Regions from separate parts of the Duganella sp. CY15W genome, predicted to be linked through region 3. Evidence: riboswitches for the same ligand, from Rfam matches in the RefSeq annotation. Region 3 holds a riboswitch; each other region holds the start of a gene.
The links. Region 3 has a riboswitch for cobalamin ahead of GTP58_RS06525 (TonB-dependent siderophore receptor). Riboswitches for the same ligand answer to the same signal wherever they lie in the genome.

Region 1 (4,814 bases), on a different contig from region 3:
CAGGACCACCCATGGCATGACGCGGACCTGGGTACCAGACAGGTCGCCGATCATCCAGAATACCATGCTGCGCAAGCGGCTTTCCGGAGCGACGGACAGCATCAGCGTCACCAGCGCCATGCAGGCGGAAGACATGATGGCGCCGGTCAGCAGCAACAGCGCCGTGCCGCCTTCGGCAGCGGTACCGCTGCGCAGGTCGCGCTTGGCCAGCAGATACAGCATCATGGCGACGGTGACGGCGCCGACGAAGGCGGCGGCATCCACCATCCAGGCGGCGCACATGAATAACAACGCGGCCAGCGCACCGACGGAGGCGCCGGCCGAAATACCAAGGACATACGGATCGGCCAGCGGATTGCGCAGCAATGCCTGCATCATCACGCCGGCCAGCGACAGCGCTGCGCCTGTGGCGAAAGCGGAGACCGCGCGGCTGAGGCGCAGGTCGAGCAGGGTGGCTGCCAGCGTCGATTGCTGGCCGTGCAGCAGCTCATTGAGCGCTGCGGGAATATCGGAAATGGGAATCGAGACCGAACCGGTCATGCCCGAAAAAATCAGGCTGGCAAACGCAAACAGCACCAACCCGGTGAAGGTGATGACGGCGCGCTGTCGCAGATTGCGGGAGAAAGAATGCATGCACTGCTTTCAAAAAAACTGCCGGGGAAGGTGGCCAACCCCGGCAGGTTACACCATTATTTGTAGCCGTAACGGATACCGGCAAACACCTTGGAGCCTGGCGTTGCGTAGTTATTCGCCAGGTCGTACTGCTTGTCGCCGATGTTATTCCAGCGGACCAGCGCCGACCAGTCGCGCGTGATGGCGTAGGTGGCGAACAGGTTCACCAGGCCATAGCCGCCCAGGCGGGTCTTGTTGAGTGCATCGTCGTAACGGTCGCCGGACAGGTCCAGCTCCGCGCCCAGCTTCCACTGGCCGATAGCGTAGTCGGCGCTCAGGTTGCCGTGTTTCTTCGAACGGCGTGCCAGACGCTTGCCGCTGTTGTCGTCCTTGGGATCTTGCAGGTCGATGCTGGCATTCAGGTTGACGCCGGCCACTTTGGTGGCGCCGGCGACGGTCAGGCCTTCCAGCGTGGCGTTGGCGATGTTGTACACGCAGGACTTGCCGGTACTGGTGCCGAATGGGCATGGCGTGGTGCTCAACAGCAGATCGGTCAGGCGGTTACGGTAGTAGTTGGCGCTGATCGCGTTGACGCCGTCATCCCAGCGGATGCCGATTTCTGCGTTCTTGCCTTGTTCCGGTTTGTTGGCAGGATTGCCGTAGCCCGGATAGTACAGTTCATTGTAGGTCGGCGCGCGGAAGCTGGTGCCATAGCTGGCGGTGGCGCGCAGCTGGCGCGTGAAGTCGTAGCCGTAGCCCAGCGAGCCAGTGTTCTTCGCACCGTACACCGATTTATCGCGGCGGATGGCGGCGTTCAGCAGGTTGGCGCCGCGGCGGGCGTTATAGGATGCGGCCCAGGAGTTGGTGGTGCGTTCCGGCTTGTCCAGCTTGAAGCCGTTGGTGTCCACTTCTTCCTTGCGGTGATCGTACAGCACTTGCAATACATCTTCGCCAATGCGGATGTCGTTTTGCAGCGTGATGTCGGTCTGCTTGGTATTGATGCGCGAGTAGCCGGTAGCTGCCGCGCTGCTGAAGGTTTCGCCGTTGTCCTTGCTCTCTGCGTATTGCAGCAGGGTGTCGACGTTCGATACAAACTGCGCCTTGCCGTAGACGGCGGCGGTTTCAAACAGCGCCTTGCTGCGGACATCGTATGCTGACGCGCCGCTGTCGTACTGCGAATCCAGTTTGCTGTGCAAGAACAGTGCGCCGGCTTCGTAGCCGGGCGCCAGTTGCAGGCTGAATTGGCCGGAGACGTTTTCCTTGTCGTAGCCGTCGCGGTCAGGGTTGTACGAGCCGCTGGCCGGGCGGGTGGCCGAGAAGCCGTCGGATTTTTCCTTGCCGGCGCTGATCGCGTAGCTGAAGCTATGCTCACCGCCGGTGGCGCCGGACAGGGTGGCGTCGGCTTCGCGCGTCTTGTCGCTGCCGTAGCCTGCGAAGGCCGTCACGCTTGGCGTACCTTTGCCTTTTTTGGTGAAGATCTGGATGACGCCGCCGATGGCGTCGGCGCCGTACAGGGAGCTCAGTGGGCCGTAGACGATTTCGATATGGTCAATCGCGGTCAGCGGAATGGCGCTCCAGTTGGCGGCGCCGGTGGTCGAGGAACCGATACGCACACCGTCCACCAGCACGATATTGTGGTTGCTGTTGGCGCCACGGATGTAGACGCTGGACGCCGTACCTGCACCGCCGTTACGGGCGATCTCGATGCCGCGCTGGCGCTGCAGCAGGTCGATGATGGAGCCGGCGCCCGATTCCGAAATCTGCTCGGCGCTGATCGTGATGGTATCGCTGATGACGTTGGCCAGCGGTTGCGGGGTACGGGTGGCGGTGACAACCACGGTGCCATTGTTGACTGGTTCGGCGTGCGCGTAGCAGGCAGCCATGGCCAATGCCAGCGACGACAGCGCCGCAGGACGGGAGATACGAAGGGTCATGATGTTATTTCTGTTAGTAGCAACCGGCCGACGTCCCCGTTGGCCAATTGTGAACAGAAGCGAGGGGCAGCCCGCTTCCACCTGGTTTGGCCGGTATCCGGGCTAACAAGTGGAACCACCTTACCTTCCCATGCCTCGGCACAGTGGTTATAAGAGGTGATGTGTCGCGTACAGCGGCGACGCTTGCTTACCGTTGCGGGGGCAGCACACGTTGGCTTTTATGGCTTCGTGTTTCCCGTTTAACTGCAGGTCTGAACAGACATGCGGGCACCAAAACCCGCACATTATACGGGTTTAAAGGGTCAAAGTGGAGCCGTAGGGGATTTGATGGGCGCTTTGCGCGGCCTGTCGCGCCATCTCCGCAGGGGCAAGGCCGGCGTGGCACGCAGTGAGCAAACGGATGGCGCCGGCGTGGCAGATGACGATGGCCGACTGGCCTTGCAGCGCCGTGTGGAATGCGCTGATGCGCTGCGCCATCTGCAATACGCTCTCGCCGCCGCCAGGGCGGTAGTTGACCGTGTCGGCAGCCCAGGCGTCGATGGCCGCGCGGGGGATGGTGTCCCATGGCTGCATTTCCCAGTCGCCGAAATGCATCTCGGCCAGGCGGGCATCATAGTGTGGCGATGGCGTCAGGCGGGCGGCCAATTGGGCGCAGCGGCGCAGGGGGCTGGAGTAGATGGGCAGATCGCTGGGCAGCCGCAGCGTCGCCAGCGTTTGCTCCAGCTGCTCGGGCGCGACCGCCAGATCGGTACTGCCGTAGCAGATGCCTGGTGCGACCAGCGGCTGGGGATGGCGGACCAGTATCAGCGTCATCGGGTGAAGCTGGCCAGGACGCATAGATAGAACATCACTTCCGTCACCTGCTGCACCGCGCCCAGGCAATCGCCCGTGTAGCCGTCGATGCGGTGCACGCATTTACGGGCCAGCCAGAACGTCGCGATGGCCGTCGCCACCACGCCGCTGAACAGCGCAGATACTGGCAGCCAGTGCAGCGCACCGGCCGCCACGACAGGCAGGACAACGGTGAGTGCGGCGATCAGGAATTCGCGGTTGCTCATTTTCTGTGCAAGCGGCTTGGCCTTGCCTTCCGCGCGCGCGTAATCGAGACGCCAGATCAGCGAGGTCGCCATCAGGCGGGAAAGCGGATGGGCCACGAATAAGGCGCCAATCGCGGCCAGCGGCGGCAGCATGGACAGCGTCACCAGTTTCAGCGCCAGCATGCACAGCGTGCCGATCGCGCCGTAAGCGCCGATGCGCGAGTCCTTCATTATCTCCAGCACGCGCTCCTGCGTCATGCCGCCACCGAAGCCGTCGCACATATCGGCAAAGCCATCTTCATGGAAGGCGCCGGTGGCGTAGATGCCGGCTGCGGTGGAGATAACTACAGCAACTGGCGCTGGCAGGAAGTACGACGTCAATGCATAGGCGCCGCCAGTAATTGACGCCACCACGACACCGACCAGCGGGAAGTAGCGCGAGGCCTGGTTCAGCCACGCAGGATCAAAGCCTACCCAGCCAGGGATGGGCAAGCGGGTAAAGAACTGCAGGGCAGTGAAGAACAGGCGGAGCTGATGCATCGCTTACTCGGACTTTTCGCTGACCTGGGCCGACTCAAATGTGGCCATCTGGTTCAGGAAGTTGGCGGCAGCGTGCAGCAGCGGCAGCGCGAGTGCGCAGCCAGTCCCTTCGCCCAGGCGCAGACCAAGGTTCAGCAAAGGTTTTGCGTGCAGCGCTTCCAGCATCTGTTGGTGGCCGTTCTCGTTGGAGCAGTGGGCAAACACGCAGTAATCCAGAATGGCGGGCTGCATGCGGGCGGCGACCATCAGTGCGCTGGTAACGATGAAGCCATCGATGAGCAGCACTTTGTGCAGTTCGGCCGCTTTCAGCATGGCGCCGGCCATCATGGCGATTTCGAGACCGCCGAAGGTGGCGAGGACATCGTGCGCTTCGGTGGCATGCACGTGCTTGGCGACGGCAGCTTCGATGACGTGCTGTTTATGCACTATGCCTTCGGCCGACAAGCCGGTGCCGGCACCGACACATTGCGCGACCGGGATGCCGGTCAGCTTGTGCATCAGGGCAGCGGCGGCCGTGGTATTACCAATGCCCATTTCGCCGAAGCCGACCACATTGCCTTCCAGTTCAGCCGCCAGGGCCATGCCGGTGGCCAGCGCGGTATCGCACAGTTCACGGCTCATGGCGGGCTGCTGCGCAAAGTTGTGGGTGCCGTGGGCCAGCTTGCGGTCAGTCAGACCGCTGCGCGGGCCG
Region 2 (4,814 bases), 1.1 Mb from region 3:
GCCAGGCAGCGCCTCGCCGGTGCGGTAGCCGTCATGCTTCAGGCGCTGCACGATCTGCCACAGGCTTTCCGGCAGCACGTTCAGATACGCAGCACCGATAGTCTCCGAACCATGCGGGTAGTTAAAGTAGATCATGGCGATGCGCTTGTCGCCATTGGCTTTCTGGCGCAGCGTCAGCCACGCCGCCACACGTTCATTGAGGCGCTCTATGCGTTCGGCGATCGGCGTCTCTTCCACATAGGCCAGGCCGGTCTGCGCATCGCTGATGCGCTCACGGCTGGCAACCACGGTCGGCTGGATCAGCCCCGCCGCTTCGGCGCCAGCCAGTTGCCAGGTACGCTCGATGATATCCAGGCCGACCTTGGATTCCTGCCATTGCGCCAGCGTCTGCTGGCTCAGCGTGATCGCATTAATCGCCGGCACGCCGATCTTGTCGAGGATGGCGCCGACGCTGGAAGTACCGCCCACCTTCATGCCCAGTGCGACGATCAGGTCAACGCGGCTCTTGCCGTTTTCGTCCAGCAGCAGCTTGAGTGGGACTTCGTAGGGGTAGCCGAATACCGGCACCACGTTGTAGCCGCTGCTTTCCAGGCGCGCGACGATGGCCGCCAGCGGCAGCGTTTGTCCGGCTACCAGGCTGGCGCGATAGAACGGTACGGCAATCCACGGCGCCCCCGGTTTGTGATGGCTATAGCCACGCACGTATTCATCGTAGCTGCCCACGGTGCGATTCGCGGTCACATCGTACAAACCGGCTTCCGGCATCGCATGCACTGGCGCGACGCTGACTCCAGAGCCGAAATCACTGCGCAGTATGTAGCGCAGCATATTGCCGACGTTTTCCACGCCGCCTTCACTCTGATATGACTGGATATGCTTATCGTCACGCACACCCAGTTCGCGCAGGTTGTCATCCAGTGCGCCGCCGACCGCATACACCGGCTTGCGTGCTTTCTGCAATGCCTGCAATTCGCCACTCAGACCCGCTATCGCCTGACGGCCTTTGACATTGATGACCGCCACATCCGCGTTAGCCAGCGCACTGCGGTCGGCCGGCGTCAGGCTGTTGACCGGGATGATACGTACCGCGACGTTCAGCTCTTTCAACTCTGCCTGCAAACCGCGCACCGCCAGCACGGCGGGACGCGACTCGATATCGCCCAGCATCAGCGCCAGCGTGCGCGGCGACTGTGCCGAATGAACATGGCCGCCAACGACCAGCGACAGCAACGATAGCAACGACAGGGCCAGTGTCCACAGCTTATTCCGGAACATAGACCACCTTCCCGTCCGGCAGCTGATAGGCCGTACCCAGACGCTTGCCGGAACCCGACAACGGTTTGTCGCTCACTTTGCTGACCTTGATTTCAGCGCCCTTCTTGGTCAGCACCTCGACATGGCCGTCCGCCGATTTTTTGGCGATGGTGACTTCGGAGTTCGGGTCCAGCAAATCCATCATGTTCCAGGCCGAGAACAGCGCCAGCATCATCGCCACGATGAACACGATACTGGCATCAAACAGATTGGCGACGCCGGACAAGGGATCTTCGCCATGTTCGCCCAGCTTACTGTAGCGGTGCTTGTTCAGATAGCGCATCTCAGGCCTCCGCGCGGACCAGATGCGGCTTGGCGCCGTGCGATGCCAGCAGCGCTTCGGCGGCAAACGCAATCTCGGTCAGATCGCTGCGCAGCCAGTGCTCGCGCACCAGCGTCAGCACGTAGGCGCCCACGCTGCAGGCCAGGCCGACCACGGTGGCGGTGAACGCAGTAGTCATCGATTCCGCCATCTTCGGCAGATTGCCTTGCGCCAGACCGGCCAGCGAAATACCCATCGGGATCAGGGTGCCCATCAGGCCCAGCGCGGGGCCGACGCGCACCACGAAACGCACGCCATCCAGACGGCGCACGCCACTGGCATCGGCGCGCTGCACGATGCGTTCCAGGCGCGCATCCAGTGCAGGATCGCCTTCCTGCGCAGTCAGCACGGCAGACATCTCCTGCTTCGCAGTGGCGACCAGCATCCGCACGCCACGGCGGCGTTCCAGCCATTCGGCGCCAAAGCTGCCGAAGCAGAACAGCATATGCAGCACCAGCGCGGCAATGCCGAGCAAAACGGGGAGGTAAAGCACGTTGGAGATGGAGTACAGCAGCGTCTCGATCGCATGGATCGCCGCGTCAACAGGCAGAGTAAACATGGAGGTGTCCCGAAAAATCAGCGCGCAAAGATACGCCGGCGACGCATGCACAAGACATGGCCACCAGCCGGCACTGCCGCGGCGCGCTGTATAAATGCATAAAAATGAATGGACTACAGATGCAATCAGCTCACCTCCCCGTGAGCGGATTGAATAGAAGCGCCGATGGCGCATCCCCCTGTTTGGCCGGTATCCGGGCTGGCAAGCGAATCCGCCTGGCCTTCCCATGCACGAGGCACAGTGGCATATACGAGGCGGATAGTCGACGCGGGGACGACGCTTGTTTACCGTTGCGGGGGCAGCACAGGTTGGCCCTGGAGGGCTCCCTGTTTCCCGTTTAACTGCACCTCTGGACAGAGGCGCGAGCACCAAAACGTGGCGAGATTATACGCGAAGCGCCTGACGCGTCTCAAACCATTTACAGCACAGCAGACGGCGTTTCACTGCGCCAGGCTTTGCAGGATCGGGCAATCGGCGCGGTCGTCGCCGTGGCAGCAGCTGGCCAGCGATTGCAGCGTGTCGCGCATTTCGGTCAGTTCGGCGATGCGCTGATTGAGCGCATTGACATGCCCCAGCGCGATGGCTTTCACATCGGCGCTGGCGCGCGCCTTGTCCTGCCATAGCGACAGCAGGCCGGCGATCTGCTCCAGCGAAAAGCCCAGCGAGCGCGCACGCTTGACGAAGCGCAGCGTGTGCACATCGTTGTCGCCATAGATGCGGTAACCGGCGTCGGTGCGCTTGCCGGCCGGGATCAGGTTGATGCTCTCGTAGTAGCGGATCATTTTGGCGGAGACCCCGCTGGCAGTGGCGGCTTGTCCAATGTTCATGCTTGATTCTCCGGTTTCCAGCGGCGCAGCAGCAGCGCATTGCTGATGACACTGACGGAACTCAGCGCCATCGCGCCGCCTGCCACCATCGGGTTGAGCAGGCCGAAGGCCGCCAGCGGTATGCCGATCAGATTATAGATAAAGGCCCAGAACAGGTTCTGGCGGATCTTGCTGTAGCTACGGCGCGAGATCGAGATGGCGGCAGCCACCAATGCCGGATCGCCGCGCATCAGGGTGATGCCGGCAGCGTTCATGGCAACGTCCGTGCCGCTGGACATGGCAATGCCGACATCCGCCGCCGCCAGCGCCGGTGCGTCGTTGATGCCGTCACCAACCATGGCGATGGTGGCGCCGTCGGTCTTCAGCGTGCCGATGGTGGCGGCTTTGTCGGCTGGCAGCATGTTGGCGATCACGCGCTTCACACCGAGCTGCTTGCCGACGGCATCGGCGCTGCCCTGGTTATCGCCGGTCAGCAGGATAGTCTGGATCTGCATGGCATGCAGCGCCTGCACGGCAGCCTGCGCCTGCGGCTTGATGCGGTCGCCGAAAGCCAGCAGGCCAAGCAGGCCGTCAGCGCCGGGCGCTGCCAGCCAAGAGACGGTATGCCCCTGGCGCTCCAGTTCTTCAGCGCGGGCCGACAGTGCCTGCAGCGAGATGGCCTGTTCACGCATCAGACGCGTGCTGCCGAGGATGAGCTGCACGCCGTCCACCGTCGCTGCGACACCGCGCCCGGGCAAGGCGCTGATGCCGGTCGCCACTGGCGCGGGCACAGCGCGGGCTTCAGCAACCTGCTGCACGGCACGGGCCAGCGCATGTTCGCTGCCGCGCTGGACGGCGGCGGCCAGCGACAGCAAGCGTGTCTCGTCCACGCCCGGTGCCGGCGCCAGCACCGCCAGCGATGGCCGACCTTCGGTCAGCGTACCAGTTTTGTCGAAAGCCACGGTGGTGATGCGGTGGGCCAGTTCCAGCGCCTCGGCATCTTTAATCAGGATGCCATGGCGCGCCGCGACGCCGGTGCCGGCCATGATCGCGGCAGGCGTCGCCAGGCCCAAAGCACACGGACACGCAATCACCAGCACCGCCACGGCGTTGATGATGGCCTGCCCGGCATCGCCGCCATACAGCCACCAGCCGGCAAGGGTCAGCAGCGCCAGCACCAGCACCATCGGCACAAAGACCGCGCTGACGCGGTCCACCAGATGCTGCACCGGCGCCTTGGCCGCCTGCGCATCCTCCACCAGGCGGATAATGCGCGACAGCGTGCTCTCCGCGCCAATCGCACTTACCCGCACCAGCAACAGGCCTTCGCCATTGATGGCGCCACCCGTAACACGTTCGCCCGCATGACGCGCAACGGGCAGACTCTCCCCTGTGATGAGCGCTTCGTCAACATGGCTGGCGCCCTCCGTGACCACGCCATCGGCGGCAATCCGTTCGCCGGGGCGCACCACGATGATGTCGTCCACACGCACTTCATGAATGGCGACATCCACATCCTGCCCGCCACGGCGCACGCGCGCGGACTCCGGGCGCAGCGTTTGCAGCGCGCGGATGGCGGCGGCGGTCTGGCGCTTGGCGCGTGCCTCCAGCCACTTGCCCAGCAAGACCAGCGTGATGACCACGGCCGACGCTTCAAAGTACAGATGCGGCATGTCGCCGCCCGCCAGCAACTGGTAGATGCTCAGGCCATACGCGGCGCTGGTGCCCAGTGCGACCAGCAAGTCCATATTGCCGCTGCGGGCGCGGGCGGCCAGCCAGCCGGCGCGATAAAAGCGCGCGCCCAGCCAGAACT
Region 3 (4,814 bases):
GGTGTCTTGAGGGAGTCCACCGCCAGCGCCAGGGGATTCATGCCGGCGTCGTGCAAGGCGGCCATCATGTCGTCGAACACGGCGGTATTGCCGGCCAGCAGATGGGCGCGGTAAAACACCAGCAAGGCCACCGGTGCTTCCGGCCGCCACGGACCGGTCAGTTTATACGGCTGGTACAGCAGTGCGGGCGGCAACGGTACGGCCGGGGCCGGACGCTGGCCAAGGCCGAACACCGCATGGGCGATGAGCGCAAAGAACTTTTGCGCGTTGTCGCGCCCGCCTTCACGCAGGCAGCGCCACAGGTGACGGCAATCGTCCTGCGCGGCGGTACTGCGCAACAGCAGTTGCAGATCTTCATTCATGTCGCCGGAGAACATGGCCAGCCACTGGCCGCGCTCCTGCGCTTTCGCCACCGCCTGCTCGACCAGGTAAGCCGAATCGCCCGGCGCGCCGATGTGATCGATGATGACCACACGGGCGTGCTGCAACACGTCGTCCATATACAGATCGACACTGGCCGGCTGGCGCAGCCACATCAGGTTGGCCAGGCGGATACTGGGAAAGCTGGCATCCAGCCCGGATGCCACATCCGACAGCAGCGACAGCGTGGTGTCGGCGGCGCTGAGGATGACGATATCACCCGGTGTCTGCTCAACGCGCACGACACCAAGACCGTCATCCTCGACGTGTCCACCAGGCCGGGCCGAAAGAAGATGCATGGCTGCTTACTGCGCTATGCTTCAGGCCAGCAGGGCTGCGGAGATTTCCTGCTGCAGCGCCGGGCCATCCAGATGGTCGCCGATCAGCACGATGCGCGTGGCGCGTACCTCGTCGCCACGCCAGGCGCGATCGAAGTAGCTGTCGAAACGCTGGCCCACGCCCTGCACCACCAGACGCATGGCGGCGCCGGGCAAGGCGACAAAGCCTTTGGCACGGTAGATTTCATGGTGTTCCACCAGACTGGTCAGCACGGCCAGCAGCTTGTTGCGGTCGCTCACTTCCAGCGTCACCGAGACGGAATCAAACGCGTCGTGATCGTGGTCCTCCTCTTCGTCGTGGTGGGTCTTGCGCTCGTCGATTACATCTTCCACCGCGCGCTCCAGGCCCAGCAGGACGTCCAGCGCGAGGCGGCCATGCTGGGCATGCACCAGCTTGACACCGGCCGGGGTCTCGGCACGGACCGTCGCTTCCACGGCAGCCAGGGTAGCGGCATCCATGCCGTCGGTCTTGTTCACCACCACCAGGTCGGCAGTAGCTAGCTGGTCTTCAAACAGTTCCGCCAGCGGCGACTCGTGATCCAGGTTGTCGTCCGCGCGGCGCTGCACGTCCACCGCATCCGGATCGTCGGCGAAGCGGCCTGCCGCCACCGCTGGCGCGTCGACCACGGTGATGACCGAATCCACGGTGAAGGCATTGCGCAGCGCCGGCCACTGGAACGCCTGCACCAGCGGCTTCGGCAGGGCCAGGCCGGAAGTCTCGATCACCAGATGGTCGATCTGGTCGCGGCGCGCTGCCAGCTGCTCCATGACCGGCGCAAACTCTTCCTGCACGGTGCAGCACAGGCAGCCGTTGGCCAGTTCAAACAGCTGGCCATTTTCTTCGCCCTCCTCGTCACAACCGATGCCGCAACCGCGCAGCAATTCGCCGTCGATGCCGAGTTCACCGAACTCGTTGACGATGACGGCAATGCGGCGGCCCTGCGCGTTGGTCAGCAAATGACGCAGCAGCGTGGTTTTGCCGCTGCCCAGAAAGCCAGTCACAATGGTGGCAGGGATTTTGCGGGTTTGCATAGAAGTTCCTTGGCGAATAAATGAGATGGCGAAACGGATCAGCGGCACTCGTGGTGAGCCCTCACCGTCTTCCCCGACGATATTTGGGCATGTGACCGGCACGCATGCGTGCCGGCGTAGTCGTTGGCCGGTATCCGGGCTGGTGGACAAACCTCCATCGCCTTCCCAAGCGCGTGTTCGAAACGCTCAGTGGCCTAGATGGAAGCGGAATCAGCTGATTCATCCACTTACCGTTGCGGGGGCAGCGCAGGTTAGGCAGCGCTGATTGCGTGGCCCTCCTGCTTCCCGTTGAACTGCAGCGCTTGAACGACGCCGCGAGCACCAACGCGCGGATTATACCTGAGGCTGCAGGAATTCCCAGCGCCCGCCGTCGCCACCACTACTGCTTACGCCGCAAGGATCGTATGACAATGCTGCTATTCACATGTAGAATACGCGCCAATACGTGAATGGTGCCCTCCTGCTTGTCAGCTGGAGGGTGAAACGGGAAGCCGGTGACACGCGAGATTTTCATTTCGCGCCAGTCCGGCGCAGCCCCCGCTGCTGTAAGCCTGACGACCTTGATCAACCGCCACTGTGCCGCGCACGGGAAGGCAAGACCAGGGAAGGATGATGGCGAGCCAGAAGACCGGCCAGTCACGATGCACGGTAAAGCCCGGGGTGTGGCCTTGCCTGAGAGTTGTTCGTCGTTTTCCTTTTTATCGCTTCAGCAATCGCACATCGTGACTGTGCGCGCTGCCGTTCGCCGTGGGCGCGCGGCGCGCTGTGTCGTCCGTGGGCGTGCGCCTGGCATATCACCTATACAGAGATGCTTTCATGATCCTATCCCGCCCAGTCCACACCACTTCCCTGCGCCCTGTCGTTGCCGCCGTCGCCCTGCTGTGCGCCCACAGCGCCCTGGCCCAGCAGGCCGAATCCATGCCCACTGTGACCGTTCAAGCGGAAGCGCTGCACGAAGGGCTGGGACTGACCCGCCAGAACGCCACGGCCAGCCGTTTGAACCTGACCGCCATGGAACTGCCCGCCAGCCTCGATACGCTGAGCGCCGATACCATGCAGGCGCGCGGCGACCTGCTGGTCAAGGATGCAGTCACCCGCACCACCGGCCTGACCGACATCAGTTCGCCGGGCAACGGCGTGGCCTACTCCGCGCGCGGCTTCAGCGGCAACGGCGCCATCGCGCTGCTGGAAAATGGCCAGCGTCCACAGGTAGGTTCGGGCACGGCCACCTACCCGGCCGATCCATGGGGCTATGAATACATCGAAGTGCTGCGTGGTCCTGGCTCCATCGTGTATGGCAGCGGCACCACCGGCGCCACCATCAATGCGGTACGCAAGGCGCCGCAACGGACCACGGCCTTTGAAGCGATAGCCGGCATCGGCGACGGCAAGGCGCTGCGCGGCGGCGTCGGTGCTACTGGCGCCATCGGCGAAAAAGGCGCGTTCCGCATCGATGCCTACGCTGATCGCAGCGACGGCTTCATCGACCGTGGCAATTCGCGCCACGGCAAGGTGCTGAGCAGCCTCACGTACGCGCTGACGAATGACCTCGACCTGGACCTGTCGCTCGACCATCTGGAGCAGAAGCCGCAGCGCTATTTCGGCACGCCGCTGGTGAATGGCCGCATCGCCGGCGAACTGCGCCACCAGAACTACGACGTCGGCGATGCAGATATCTCCTTCACGGACGACAAGGCCGTTGCGCGCCTGACCTGGCGCGTGACGCCAGCGCTGACCATCAGCAACGAGCTGGCCTACATGAAGGCGCATCGCAACTGGCGCAACGCCGAATACTATTACTACGACACGCAAGCCAAGGTGGTGGACCGCAGCGACTACATCGCCATCCAGCACAACCAGGAGCAGACCGGCAATCGTCTCGAGGCGCGCTGGAACGCGGGCGCCAACCGCGTGGTGGCCGGCTGGGAAGCGGCCAGCATCAACTTCCAGCATAACAATAACTCACCTTACGGCGGCGCCTCGGTCGTGGCGCCGACCGGCTTCAATCCCGGCACGTTTGATAGCCCGGACCCGGTGCTGCCTAACTTCAGAACCCATACCACCACCAACGCATTCTATGCCGAGGATGCTTATGACATCACCAGCAGCTTGCTGTTGCTGGCGGGCGTGCGTCACGACCAGTACAAGGTGGAGCGCGTCAGCCTGCTGGGCGCCACCGGCTTCACTTCGCGCCTGAACTCGAACGCGGTGCGCCTGGGTCTGACATGGAAACTGGCGGCCGATACTTCGGTGTACGGCCAGGTCAGCAGCGGCAGCGATCCGGTCACCAGCCTGCTGTCGCTGAACCTGGCCAACAGCCGCTACAAGCTGACCAGCTCGCGCCAGGTGGAGGCCGGCGTCAAGCAATCGCTGGCCAATGGCAAGGCGGAGTGGACCGCGGCGCTATACCGCATCAGCAAGGATGACATCATCACGCGCGACCCGGCCCATCCGGCATTGTCGATCCAGGGCGGTTCGCAATCGTCGCGCGGCGCCGAACTGAGCGCCAGTGTCAAGCTGGCACAGGCATGGCGCCTGGAAGCGAACGCAGCCTACACTGACGCCCAGTTCGACCAGCTGCTGGAAAGCGGCAACGTCTCGCGCGCCGGCAACCGTCCGTCCGACGTGCCGAAGATCTCGGCCAATCTGTGGCTCAACTACCGTGCTGATGCCTGGCGCGCGGCGCTGGGTGCGCGCTACGTCGGCGAACGTTTCATCGACAACGCCAATTCGCAGGTGCTGCCTGCCTACACCACCATGGACGCTTCGCTGGGCTGGAACATCAGCCGCAACGTGCTGCTGCAGCTGAACCTGCGCAATCTGACCAACAAGCTGTACGCCAGCACCTCCTACAGCGATGCCCAGTACCTGCTCGGTGATCGCCGCCACGGCGAGCTGACGGTTCAGTGGCGCTACTGATCGTCCGCGCCATGGGTTCCTGGAAACGGCAATTGCATCTGCTGCATCGCTGGCTTGGCATCGGCATAGGCTTGCTGGTGCTGCTGTGGTTCGGCTCCGGCATCG

Region 1: linked by a shared signal. The riboswitch ahead of GTP58_RS30595 (TonB-dependent receptor domain-containing protein) and the one ahead of GTP58_RS06525 (TonB-dependent siderophore receptor) in region 3 are both predicted to bind cobalamin.
Region 2: linked by a shared signal. The riboswitch ahead of GTP58_RS01275 (MotA/TolQ/ExbB proton channel family protein) and the one ahead of GTP58_RS06525 (TonB-dependent siderophore receptor) in region 3 are both predicted to bind cobalamin.

Annotation. Positions count from the first base shown of each region.
Region 1 is NZ_WWCQ01000010.1:525-5,338, reverse strand. It holds gene GTP58_RS30600 (iron ABC transporter permease) at 1-633, opposite strand, end outside; gene GTP58_RS30595 (TonB-dependent receptor domain-containing protein) at 690-2,546, opposite strand; cobalamin riboswitch at 2,617-2,836, opposite strand; gene GTP58_RS30590 (histidine phosphatase family protein) at 2,841-3,359, opposite strand; gene GTP58_RS30585 (adenosylcobinamide-GDP ribazoletransferase) at 3,356-4,123, opposite strand; gene cobT (nicotinate-nucleotide--dimethylbenzimidazole phosphoribosyltransferase) at 4,127-4,814, opposite strand, start outside.
Region 2 is NZ_WWCQ01000001.1:266,128-270,941, reverse strand. It holds gene GTP58_RS01285 (cobaltochelatase subunit CobN) at 1-1,275, opposite strand, end outside; gene GTP58_RS01280 (DUF2149 domain-containing protein) at 1,262-1,597, opposite strand; gene GTP58_RS01275 (MotA/TolQ/ExbB proton channel family protein) at 1,599-2,195, opposite strand; cobalamin riboswitch at 2,362-2,583, opposite strand; gene cueR (Cu(I)-responsive transcriptional regulator) at 2,636-3,022, opposite strand; gene GTP58_RS01265 (cation-translocating P-type ATPase) at 3,019-4,814, opposite strand, start outside.
Region 3 is NZ_WWCQ01000001.1:1,398,735-1,403,548, reverse strand. It holds gene cobN (cobaltochelatase subunit CobN) at 1-719, opposite strand, end outside; gene cobW (cobalamin biosynthesis protein CobW) at 741-1,790, opposite strand; cobalamin riboswitch at 1,898-2,131, opposite strand; cobalamin riboswitch at 2,224-2,442, shown strand; gene GTP58_RS06525 (TonB-dependent siderophore receptor) at 2,607-4,709, shown strand; gene GTP58_RS06520 (PepSY domain-containing protein) at 4,697-4,814, shown strand, end outside.